Regions from separate parts of the Lysinibacillus sp. FSL K6-0232 genome, predicted to be linked through region 2. Evidence: a T-box and tRNA genes for the amino acid it is inferred to sense, from the RefSeq annotation. Region 2 holds a T-box; the other regions hold tRNA genes.

Region 1 (3,251 bases), 2.5 Mb from region 2:
ACGAAGCCTCACTGCCATTCGATCCGCTAGACGATACAAAGGTATGGGATGCACAGCAGTACCCGCTGCTACCAGTCGGCAAGATGGTATTGAACCAAAATCCCAATAATTATAAAGAACAGGTGGAAAAGCTGGCCTTTTCCCCGTCTAATATGCTGGAGGGCGTCGAGTTTTCCTTCGATAGAGTGCTTCAAGGTCGTTCCAATATCTATACGGATTCACAACGTTATCGATTAGGACCGAATTTCCGTAGCATACCGATCAACCATCAGGCGAACTGGAAGCCATCAGACGAGGTAACGAGCAGCATGGGCAGCTATGTGGCAGGCCGGCTCGAACGCACTGCACCTCCAAAAGGTGATGATTTCACGCAGCCAGGGCAATTTTACAACTCGCTAGCGCCTGTGCTTCAGGAGCATTTAGTCCACAACATTGCCTCTGATCTTGGGGCTGCCTCTCCAAAGCTGCAACAGATTGTGTTAGGTTATCTAACCCAAGCAAGCCCAGAGCTGGGAGAACGTGTTGCCCGACAAATTGGGACTAAAGGAAAGAGGTAGTACCTGTCTAATCGTCAAACAATAGAGAAACCCAAACGTCCTGAAACAAAACGCTAGCCTTTCTCGAATTCCGACTGCCCTCCGTTTATAAAACTGAGGGCATATTTTTATACAATCAGCTACTTAAAAACATTTATCGAAGAAACCTACTACTTAAGCAACATATTCTAGTTTGCATACGAGTAACTCCCTTTCATACATATATTGAGCGTGAGTGGATGTTAAGCTTATCTATAGCATCTAGCATCTTCAGTCAATACCGTGAGTGTAATAAACAAAATAAAAAAAGTTCATCAGAGATAATCTCTAATGAACCATTATTAGTTAATTTGATACCGGTGGTCGGGGTCGAACCGACACTCCAGAAGGAACACGATTTTGAGTCGTGCGCGTCTGCCAATTCCGCCACACCGGCATAATAAAGATAAAAAAAATCGGATAATCCGATTAGCAGTAAAAATATGGAGGCGGCAACCGGATTTGAACCGGTGATAAGGGTGTTGCAGACCCGTGCCTTACCACTTGGCTATGCCGCCATCATATTTGGAGCGGAAGACGAGGTTCGAACTCGCGACCCCCACCTTGGCAAGGTGGTGTTCTACCACTGAACTACTTCCGCATAAAATGGCTGGGGTACTAGGATTCGAACCTAGGCATGACGGAATCAAAATCCGTTGCCTTACCGCTTGGCTATACCCCAACGTTAAAATGGGGCGACTGATGGGAATCGAACCCACGAATGTCGGAACCACAATCCGATGCGTTAACCACTTCGCCACAATCGCCATTATTATAATTGCTATTAATTTTATATTTGATGGGGCGACTGATGGGAATCGAACCCACGAATGCCGGAACCACAATCCGGTGCGTTAACCACTTCGCCACAATCGCCATAAAATTAATTGGCAGGGGCAGTAGGAATCGAACCCACACCAAAGGTTTTGGAGACCTCTATTCTACCGTTGAACTATGCCCCTATAATCAATAAAGCTGGTGGAGGGGGACGGATTCGAACCGCCGAACCCTAAGGAGCGGATTTACAGTCCGCCGCGTTTAGCCACTTCGCTACCCCTCCGGTAAGATGGTGCCGGCTATAGGAATCGAACCCACGACCTACTGATTACAAGTCAGTTGCTCTACCTGCTGAGCTAAACCGGCATAATAAATATGGTGGGTCAGGACGGAATCGAACCGCCGACACTTAGAGCTTCAATCTAATGCTCTACCAACTGAGCTACTGACCCACATGTTAAAATAAATGGCGGTCCCGACCGGGATCGAACCGGCGATCTCCTGCGTGACAGGCAGGCATGTTAACCGCTACACCACGGGACCATTTGATTGCTTTCATCCATAAAAAATTGGTTGCGGGGGCCGGATTTGAACCAACGACCTTCGGGTTATGAGCCCGACGAGCTACCACTGCTCCACCCCGCGACAATAATATGCATTTAGTAAAAATAATGGTGGAGGATGACGGGCTCGAACCGCCGACCCCCTGCTTGTAAGGCAGGTGCTCTCCCAGCTGAGCTAATCCTCCATCTGGGTATTAAATAAAATGGTGACCCCTACGGGATTCGAACCCGTGTTACCGCCGTGAAAGGGCGGTGTCTTAACCACTTGACCAAGGGGCCTTCGTTTGGAATAAATCAAAGTGCTGGCGGAGAGTAAGGGATTTGAACCCTTGAGACAGTGTTAACCGCCTACACGATTTCCAATCGTGCTCCTTCGGCCACTCGGACAACTCTCCAAGAATGGCTCCGAAGGCAGGACTCGAACCTGCGACAACCTGATTAACAGTCAGGTGCTACTACCAACTGAGCTACTTCGGAATAATTTTAATATACAGCCTAGCGACGTCCTACTCTCACAGGGGGAAGCCCCCAACTACCATCGGCGCGAAAGAGCTTAACTTCCGTGTTCGGGATGGGAACGGGTGTGACCTCTTTGCCATTATCACTAGACTATTTAAAAGACAAGATTTATTATAACAGGTTTTGTTATTATTGCAAGCTTTTTTTAAAACTTTCTTGTTCTTTCAAAACTGGATAAACGGTGCATTGAATTGCGTCAAACTGGTTTTGGTTAAGTCCTCGATCGATTAGTATTCGTCAGCTCCATGTGTCACCACACTTCCACCTCGAACCTATCTACCTCATCGTCTTTGAGGGATCTTACTTACTTGCGTAATGGGAAATCTCATCTTGAGGGGGGCTTCATGCTTAGATGCTTTCAGCACTTATCCCGTCCACACATAGCTACCCAGCGATGCCTTTGGCAAGACAACTGGTACACCAGCGGTGTGTCCATCCCGGTCCTCTCGTACTAAGGACAGCTCCTCTCAAATTTCCTACGCCCACGACGGATAGGGACCGAACTGTCTCACGACGTTCTGAACCCAGCTCGCGTACCGCTTTAATGGGCGAACAGCCCAACCCTTGGGACCGACTACAGCCCCAGGATGCGATGAGCCGACATCGAGGTGCCAAACCTCCCCGTCGATGTGGACTCTTGGGGGAGATAAGCCTGTTATCCCCGGGGTAGCTTTTATCCGTTGAGCGATGGCCCTTCCATGCGGAACCACCGGATCACTAAGCCCGTCTTTCGACCCTGCTCGACTTGTCGGTCTCGCAGTCAAGCTCCCTTGTGCCTTTACACTCTACGAATGATTTCCAACCATTCTGAGGGAAC
Region 2 (3,251 bases):
AGAGCTTGAGTGTATTTTCATTTACACGTTCGATGTCCACTAGACCTCATCTCCCTTCACTGTCATATGTCGAAAAACAGCTTTGTTTCATTAGTATGCTTTTATTCATTAATTTTAACCTTCATACCACAATTGTTTTTCAACCTTTGACCACACTACAATAAAATTACTTGAGGAGCTGTAAATATAAAATTTTTTATTTACAGTTATCCCTATCTCTATTGTATGCTGTTTTGTCATAAAATGAAAAGGATATACACCGTTTCACAGAAGTTATTTGAATTATTGAAATTGTAGTAAACTATTTAACTTAAATCAAGTTTAACATACTTTTACGGAAATATATGACTCTTTCCTATTAATTATTATACTTTATAGAGAAGGATTTACCTAAAGTAAACCATAAAAAAATAGATGTCACAATATGTATTTTACATTTGTAACATCTACTACCTATATTATTCAAAATCGATACGATTAATTCACCATGCGCTGAGCTTCTTGTAATTGATATGCACGAACTTTACGAGGTAAGAAGCGACGAATTTCATCTTCGTTATAGCCAACTTGCAGACGCTTTTCATCCAAAATAATTGGTCGACGTAATAATCCAGGGTATTCCTGAATTAATTCATATAAACGTTGTAATGGTAAGCTTTCAACATCCACGTTTAATTTTTGAAAAATTTTTGAGCGAGTAGAAATAATTTCATCAGTTCCATCTTCTGTCATCCGTAAAATTTTTTTTATTTCACTAATGCTTAGTGGTTCAGAAAATATATTTCGTTCTGTATATGGAATATCATGTTCTTCTAACCATGCTTTTGCTTTACGACAAGAAGTACAACTTGGTGATGTAAATAGCGTTACGATCATTCTGACACATCCTTTCATCTTGTAATCATTATCTATAAACTAGCGTGTTAAATTAGAATTAATGTAATGTAAGATACACAATAACATTATACAGCACTCTGCTGTATTTGAATATAGTTCCAGTAAAAAAAAGACGAATTATATAACTAAATATTCTGTCTATTCATATATTTTCATCTATCTATCTTTTGTGACGTATATGATGACTAATACTAATATTCCCACTTCCAACACATTTTAAACATCTGTTAAACGTACTCTTTTGTTCTCATTTACAAAAAATAAACGAGAATACTGTCAATTCGACGTGTACAGCAACTCGTAATTTTACTAAAAATAATTGTCATTTTAACAAATTTACGCAACAAAAAAAGCATATAATTTTTTCTCGAAAAAAAACACCGCCAAAAGTCTGACTTTACATAATTTAATCTTTATAATATAATTTTTTGCAATTATACATTACATTGAGAAAAAACGCTGACGAAGAGTAGTACATATACTAAAACGTTTAGAGAGTCTGTGGTTGCTGCAAACAGATCGTGGAGGTATATGGAATGGACTTCCGAGTTAGCTTTGTGAACGTATCACACTATTAGCAAAGCTCGTTCCTTCACGTTACGAAGCAAAGTGGCCAATTGAGGCAAGCTGGGTGGTACCGCGGATACAAACATCATTCGTCCCTTTATTAGAAAAAATCTAATAAGGACGCATGATGTTTTTTTATGGAATCGATAAGGAGGAAATTTTTATGACAACTATTTTTTCGGGCGTACAGCCAACAGGGATCGTTACTTTAGGGAACTACTTAGGAGCCTTTAAACAATTCCCTGCACTACAGGATGAAGGCAATGCTATTTATTGTATCGTTGATCAGCATGCGATCACAGTTGCACAGGAGCCAAAGGAATTGCGTGACAATATTCGAAAGCTAGCGGCTACATATATTGCTACGGGTATTGACCCTCAAAAATCAACACTATTTATTCAATCAGAGGTTCCAGCACATGCACAAGCAAGCTGGATGCTACAATGTGTTGCATCTATCGGTGAGCTTGAACGTATGACGCAATTTAAAGATAAATCACATGGCAAGGAGAGCGTATCTGCTGCCCTGTTAACATATCCACCATTAATGGCAGCGGATATTTTACTGTACAATACCAATATCGTTCCTGTTGGTGATGATCAAAAACAGCATATTGAGCTAACACGCGACCTTGCAGAGCGCTTTAATAAACGTTATGGCGATGTTTTTACAATTCCAGAAATTCAATTGCCAAAAGCGGGTGCTCGCATTAAATCTTTACAAGAGCCAACGAAAAAAATGAGCAAATCTGATCCAAATACAAAAGCAACCATTAAATTATTAGATACAGCAAAGGACATCGAGAAAAAGATTAAATCAGCGGTTACAGATTCTGATGGTATTGTGGCATTTGATGTGGATAATAAACCAGGTGTATCGAACTTATTAACAATTGAATCAGCCATTTCAGGAGTTGCAATTGAAGACCTTGTGAAAAAATATGAAGGCATTGGCTATGGCGGCTTTAAGCAGGGCGTAGCAGCAGCGGTTATTGAGCATCTAGCGCCTATCCAAGAGAAATTCTACAATTTAGTAGAATCCTCTGAACTAGATATTATCTTAGATGAGGGTGCTGAAAAAGCAAATGCTATTGCTAGCGCCACATTAAAGCGTATGGAGGAAGGTATGGGTCTTGGTCGCGCACGTCGCTAAATTATAGCTTGTCTGCTGAGCGATCAAAACCAATATCCAAAACAACAGCACATAATATAATACAGGCGCCGATTGCCATATAAAACTCTGTTGTTTGAAGCATAAATTTAAATACAACTTTCCAAGAATAGCCAAGGGTACGGTAATTCAAATACAGTATCAGATTTCCTAGTGAGAGGATCATTAAGCCATAGCTTACTAAAAATATAAAAAGACGAAACAAAGTAGCGGCATCCTTTCTATTTCTTCTTACTTATCATGTATTCACAAAACTATAAAAAAAGACGTCAGCCATGAAAATTAGCTGACGTTTTTTAATGTAGATATTCTACTTATGCTTCATATTTTTTAAATAAAAGGCTAGCATTATGGCCACCAAAGCCTAGTGAATTACTCATTGCGTATTGAATCTCCGCTGTGCGTGCTTCATTTGGTACATAATCTAAATCACAATCAGGATCTGGCTCTGTTAGATTAATTGTTGGTGGTAATATACCTTCTTTTAATGCAAGGGCTGTGAAAATCGCTTCTATGCCACCCGCTGCTCCTAGTAAATGACCTGTCATTGATTTTGTAGAGCTCATTGCAAGCTTATAGGCATGTTCACCAAACACTGTTTTAACTGCTTGTGTTT
Region 3 (3,251 bases), 490 kb from region 2:
TGCAGGTTACCCGCGACAGGACGGAAAGACCCCGTGGAGCTTTACTGTAGCCTGATATTGAATTTTGGTACAACTTGTACAGGATAGGTAGGAGCCAGAGATCTCGGAGCGCCAGCTTCGAAGGAGGCGTCGGTGGGATACTACCCTGGTTGTATTGAAATTCTAACCCATGCCCCTTAGCGGGGCAGGAGACAGTGTCAGGCGGACAGTTTGACTGGGGCGGTCGCCTCCTAAAAGGTAACGGAGGCGCCCAAAGGTTCCCTCAGAATGGTTGGAAATCATTCGTAGAGTGTAAAGGCACAAGGGAGCTTGACTGCGAGACCGACAAGTCGAGCAGGGTCGAAAGACGGGCTTAGTGATCCGGTGGTTCCGCATGGAAGGGCCATCGCTCAACGGATAAAAGCTACCCCGGGGATAACAGGCTTATCTCCCCCAAGAGTCCACATCGACGGGGAGGTTTGGCACCTCGATGTCGGCTCATCGCATCCTGGGGCTGTAGTCGGTCCCAAGGGTTGGGCTGTTCGCCCATTAAAGCGGTACGCGAGCTGGGTTCAGAACGTCGTGAGACAGTTCGGTCCCTATCCGTCGTGGGCGTAGGAAATTTGAGAGGAGCTGTCCTTAGTACGAGAGGACCGGGATGGACACACCGCTGGTGTACCAGTTGTCTTGCCAAAGGCATCGCTGGGTAGCTATGTGTGGACGGGATAAGTGCTGAAAGCATCTAAGCATGAAGCCCCCCTCAAGATGAGATTTCCCATTACGCAAGTAAGTAAGATCCCTCAAAGACGATGAGGTAGATAGGTTCGAGGTGGAAGTGTGGCGACACATGGAGCTGACGAATACTAATCGATCGAGGACTTAACCAAAACCAGTTTGACGCAATTCAATGCACCGTTTATCCAGTTTTGAAAGAATAATTCTTTCAATTGAATAAGTGAAGTGATAATGGCAAAGAGGTCACACCCGTTTCCATACCGAACACGGAAGTTAAGCTCTTTCGCGCCGATGGTAGTTGGGGGCTTCCCCCTGTGAGAGTAGGACGTCGCTTCGCTTATTTTTTATGTGGAGGATTAGCTCAGCTGGGAGAGCACCTGCCTTACAAGCAGGGGGTCGGCGGTTCGAGCCCGTCATCCTCCACCATTATGGTCCCGTGGTGTAGCGGTTAACATGCCTGCCTGTCACGCAGGAGATCGCCGGTTCGATCCCGGTCGGGACCGCCATATTATATGCCGGTGTAGCTCAGTTGGTAGAGCAACTGACTTGTAATCAGTAGGTCGTGGGTTCGACTCCTATCGCCGGCATCATTCCCTTGGAGGGGTAGCGAAGTGGCTAAACGCGGCGGACTGTAAATCCGCTCCTTAGGGTTCGGCGGTTCGAATCCGTCCCCCTCCACCATTTTTAGGGGCATAGTTCAACGGTAGAATAGAGGTCTCCAAAACCTTTGGTGTGGGTTCGATTCCTACTGCCCCTGCCAGGTCTTGAGGTACTCGTTCATATGTAGCTGTTATCATATATAGTGGCGATTGTGGCGAAGTGGTTAACGCATCGGATTGTGGTTCCGACATTCGTGGGTTCGATTCCCATCAGTCGCCCCATTTTAATGTTGGGGTATAGCCAAGCGGTAAGGCAACGGATTTTGATTCCGTCATGCCTAGGTTCGAATCCTAGTACCCCAGCCATTTTTTCTTTTATGAGCCATTAGCTCAGTTGGTAGAGCATCTGACTTTTAATCAGAGGGTCGAAGGTTCGAGTCCTTCATGGCTCATTGTTATTACATAATAAGCGCCCGTAGCTCAATTGGATAGAGCGTCTGACTACGGATCAGAAGGTTATGGGTTCGACTCCTGTCGGGCGCGCCAATAAAATGTGTTTTCGGAATGTAGCTCAGCTTGGTAGAGCACTTGGTTTGGGACCAAGGGGTCGTAGGTTCGAATCCTGTCATTCCGACCATTTTCTAAAATGATGGGGCCTTAGCTCAGCTGGGAGAGCGCCTGCCTTGCACGCAGGAGGTCAGCGGTTCGATCCCGCTAGGCTCCACCATATATTTTAATATTTTTGGAGGTATACCCAAGTCTGGCTGAAGGGATCGGTCTTGAAAACCGACAGGCGGGTAACACCGCGCGGGGGTTCGAATCCCTCTACCTCCTCCATTTCTCGGGTCAGTAGCTCAGTTGGTAGAGCATTAGATTGAAGCTCTAAGTGTCGGCGGTTCGATTCCGTCCTGACCCACCATTATTTGCGGGTGTAGTTTAATGGTAAAACCTCAGCCTTCCAAGCTGATGTCGTGAGTTCGATTCTCATCACCCGCTCCAAGGGCCTATAGCTCAGCTGGTTAGAGCGCACGCCTGATAAGCGTGAGGTCGATGGTTCGAGTCCATTTAGGCCCATCAATCATCATTATTCCGAAGTAGCTCAGTTGGTAGTAGCACCTGACTGTTAATCAGGTTGTCGCAGGTTCGAGTCCTGCCTTCGGAGCCACGGCCCGTTGGTCAAGTGGTTAAGACACCGCCCTTTCACGGCGGTAACACGGGTTCGAATCCCGTACGGGTCATCAAGCATGTAGCATAAGTATATGTTACATGCTTTTTTATTTGTCTTTATACTTGTGAATAGTAATGAGGAAATTTAATAAGTATTAGGATAACTAATGGAAAGAGCTGTTCATATATATTTACTTAATAATATATTGACTGCCCTCTCTTAGAAAAATTGATTCTACGATAAATATGTTAATAATTACAGGTCGGCTATAGAAAAAGATGATGCTGGATAAAATATGTCTGTATTTAAAAAATTTAACTGTCATAAATGAGTCCCATCATCGACAATAGTCAAATTACAATGACTTCGGCAAATGCCAAATAGCCGAGGTACATTTCTATATGGATATTTATGATATTCGTTGGGCAGGTAGTAACTATTTTGTTCAGAAATTGTTTAGTACAATATGCTAATCTATACATGTCATCGTAATTCAAAGCCTAGGCATTCAATTTGTGCCTAGGCTTTTCCATTGTTTAATTTTATATAAAATAACATAACAACTAGCTTTAATTTTGAACAAACTATTTCATATATAAAATATGTATGTTTTTTTAAAAGATATTTTCATGGTGCTAGCACTTTCCTTCCTCTAATATGAGGGTAGATGGAGGAATTGGACTATGAATAGACAGGAGATACAGCAATTTTTAAAGCTTTATCAAGCAGAGCAAAATCACTCAAATACTTGGTTAGAAAATAGATTGCAG

What was found. The T-box of region 2 lies ahead of trpS (tryptophan--tRNA ligase). A T-box ahead of a tRNA ligase gene usually reads a tRNA of that ligase, here a tRNA-Trp.
Region 1: it has a tRNA-Trp gene. The T-box ahead of trpS (tryptophan--tRNA ligase) is inferred to sense a tRNA for this amino acid. The anticodon was not compared.
Region 3: it has a tRNA-Trp gene. The T-box ahead of trpS (tryptophan--tRNA ligase) is inferred to sense a tRNA for this amino acid. The anticodon was not compared.

Annotation. Positions count from the first base shown of each region.
Region 1 covers NZ_JBBOYW010000001.1:3,325,816-3,329,066, forward strand. Annotated here, with positions in the region: gene MHB42_RS16305 (catalase) at 1-557, shown strand, start outside; tRNA gene MHB42_RS16310 (tRNA-Leu) at 891-972, opposite strand; tRNA gene MHB42_RS16315 (tRNA-Cys) at 1,020-1,093, opposite strand; tRNA gene MHB42_RS16320 (tRNA-Gly) at 1,102-1,176, opposite strand; tRNA gene MHB42_RS16325 (tRNA-Gln) at 1,183-1,257, opposite strand; tRNA gene MHB42_RS16330 (tRNA-His) at 1,267-1,342, opposite strand; tRNA gene MHB42_RS16335 (tRNA-His) at 1,376-1,451, opposite strand; tRNA gene MHB42_RS16340 (tRNA-Trp) at 1,464-1,537, opposite strand; tRNA gene MHB42_RS16345 (tRNA-Tyr) at 1,552-1,635, opposite strand; tRNA gene MHB42_RS16350 (tRNA-Thr) at 1,643-1,718, opposite strand; tRNA gene MHB42_RS16355 (tRNA-Phe) at 1,729-1,804, opposite strand; tRNA gene MHB42_RS16360 (tRNA-Asp) at 1,820-1,895, opposite strand; tRNA gene MHB42_RS16365 (tRNA-Met) at 1,923-1,997, opposite strand; tRNA gene MHB42_RS16370 (tRNA-Val) at 2,025-2,100, opposite strand; tRNA gene MHB42_RS16375 (tRNA-Glu) at 2,120-2,194, opposite strand; tRNA gene MHB42_RS16380 (tRNA-Ser) at 2,219-2,310, opposite strand; tRNA gene MHB42_RS16385 (tRNA-Asn) at 2,316-2,392, opposite strand; rRNA gene rrf (5S ribosomal RNA) at 2,409-2,524, opposite strand; rRNA gene MHB42_RS16395 (23S ribosomal RNA) at 2,642-3,251, opposite strand, start outside.
Region 2 covers NZ_JBBOYW010000001.1:802,010-805,260, reverse strand. Annotated here, with positions in the region: gene mecA (adaptor protein MecA) at 1-40, opposite strand, end outside; gene spxA (transcriptional regulator SpxA) at 478-873, opposite strand; T-box leader at 1,348-1,564, shown strand; gene trpS (tryptophan--tRNA ligase) at 1,628-2,617, shown strand; gene MHB42_RS03680 (hypothetical protein) at 2,619-2,840, opposite strand; gene fabF (beta-ketoacyl-ACP synthase II) at 2,950-3,251, opposite strand, start outside.
Region 3 covers NZ_JBBOYW010000001.1:316,046-319,296, forward strand. Annotated here, with positions in the region: rRNA gene MHB42_RS01460 (23S ribosomal RNA) at 1-866, shown strand, start outside; rRNA gene rrf (5S ribosomal RNA) at 936-1,051, shown strand; tRNA gene MHB42_RS01470 (tRNA-Val) at 1,065-1,140, shown strand; tRNA gene MHB42_RS01475 (tRNA-Asp) at 1,145-1,220, shown strand; tRNA gene MHB42_RS01480 (tRNA-Thr) at 1,229-1,301, shown strand; tRNA gene MHB42_RS01485 (tRNA-Tyr) at 1,312-1,395, shown strand; tRNA gene MHB42_RS01490 (tRNA-Trp) at 1,401-1,474, shown strand; tRNA gene MHB42_RS01495 (tRNA-His) at 1,520-1,595, shown strand; tRNA gene MHB42_RS01500 (tRNA-Gln) at 1,605-1,679, shown strand; tRNA gene MHB42_RS01505 (tRNA-Lys) at 1,693-1,765, shown strand; tRNA gene MHB42_RS01510 (tRNA-Arg) at 1,783-1,859, shown strand; tRNA gene MHB42_RS01515 (tRNA-Pro) at 1,874-1,950, shown strand; tRNA gene MHB42_RS01520 (tRNA-Ala) at 1,965-2,040, shown strand; tRNA gene MHB42_RS01525 (tRNA-Ser) at 2,058-2,150, shown strand; tRNA gene MHB42_RS01530 (tRNA-Phe) at 2,157-2,232, shown strand; tRNA gene MHB42_RS01535 (tRNA-Gly) at 2,239-2,312, shown strand; tRNA gene MHB42_RS01540 (tRNA-Ile) at 2,314-2,387, shown strand; tRNA gene MHB42_RS01545 (tRNA-Asn) at 2,402-2,478, shown strand; tRNA gene MHB42_RS01550 (tRNA-Glu) at 2,480-2,551, shown strand; gene MHB42_RS01555 (nitric oxide synthase oxygenase) at 3,165-3,251, shown strand, end outside.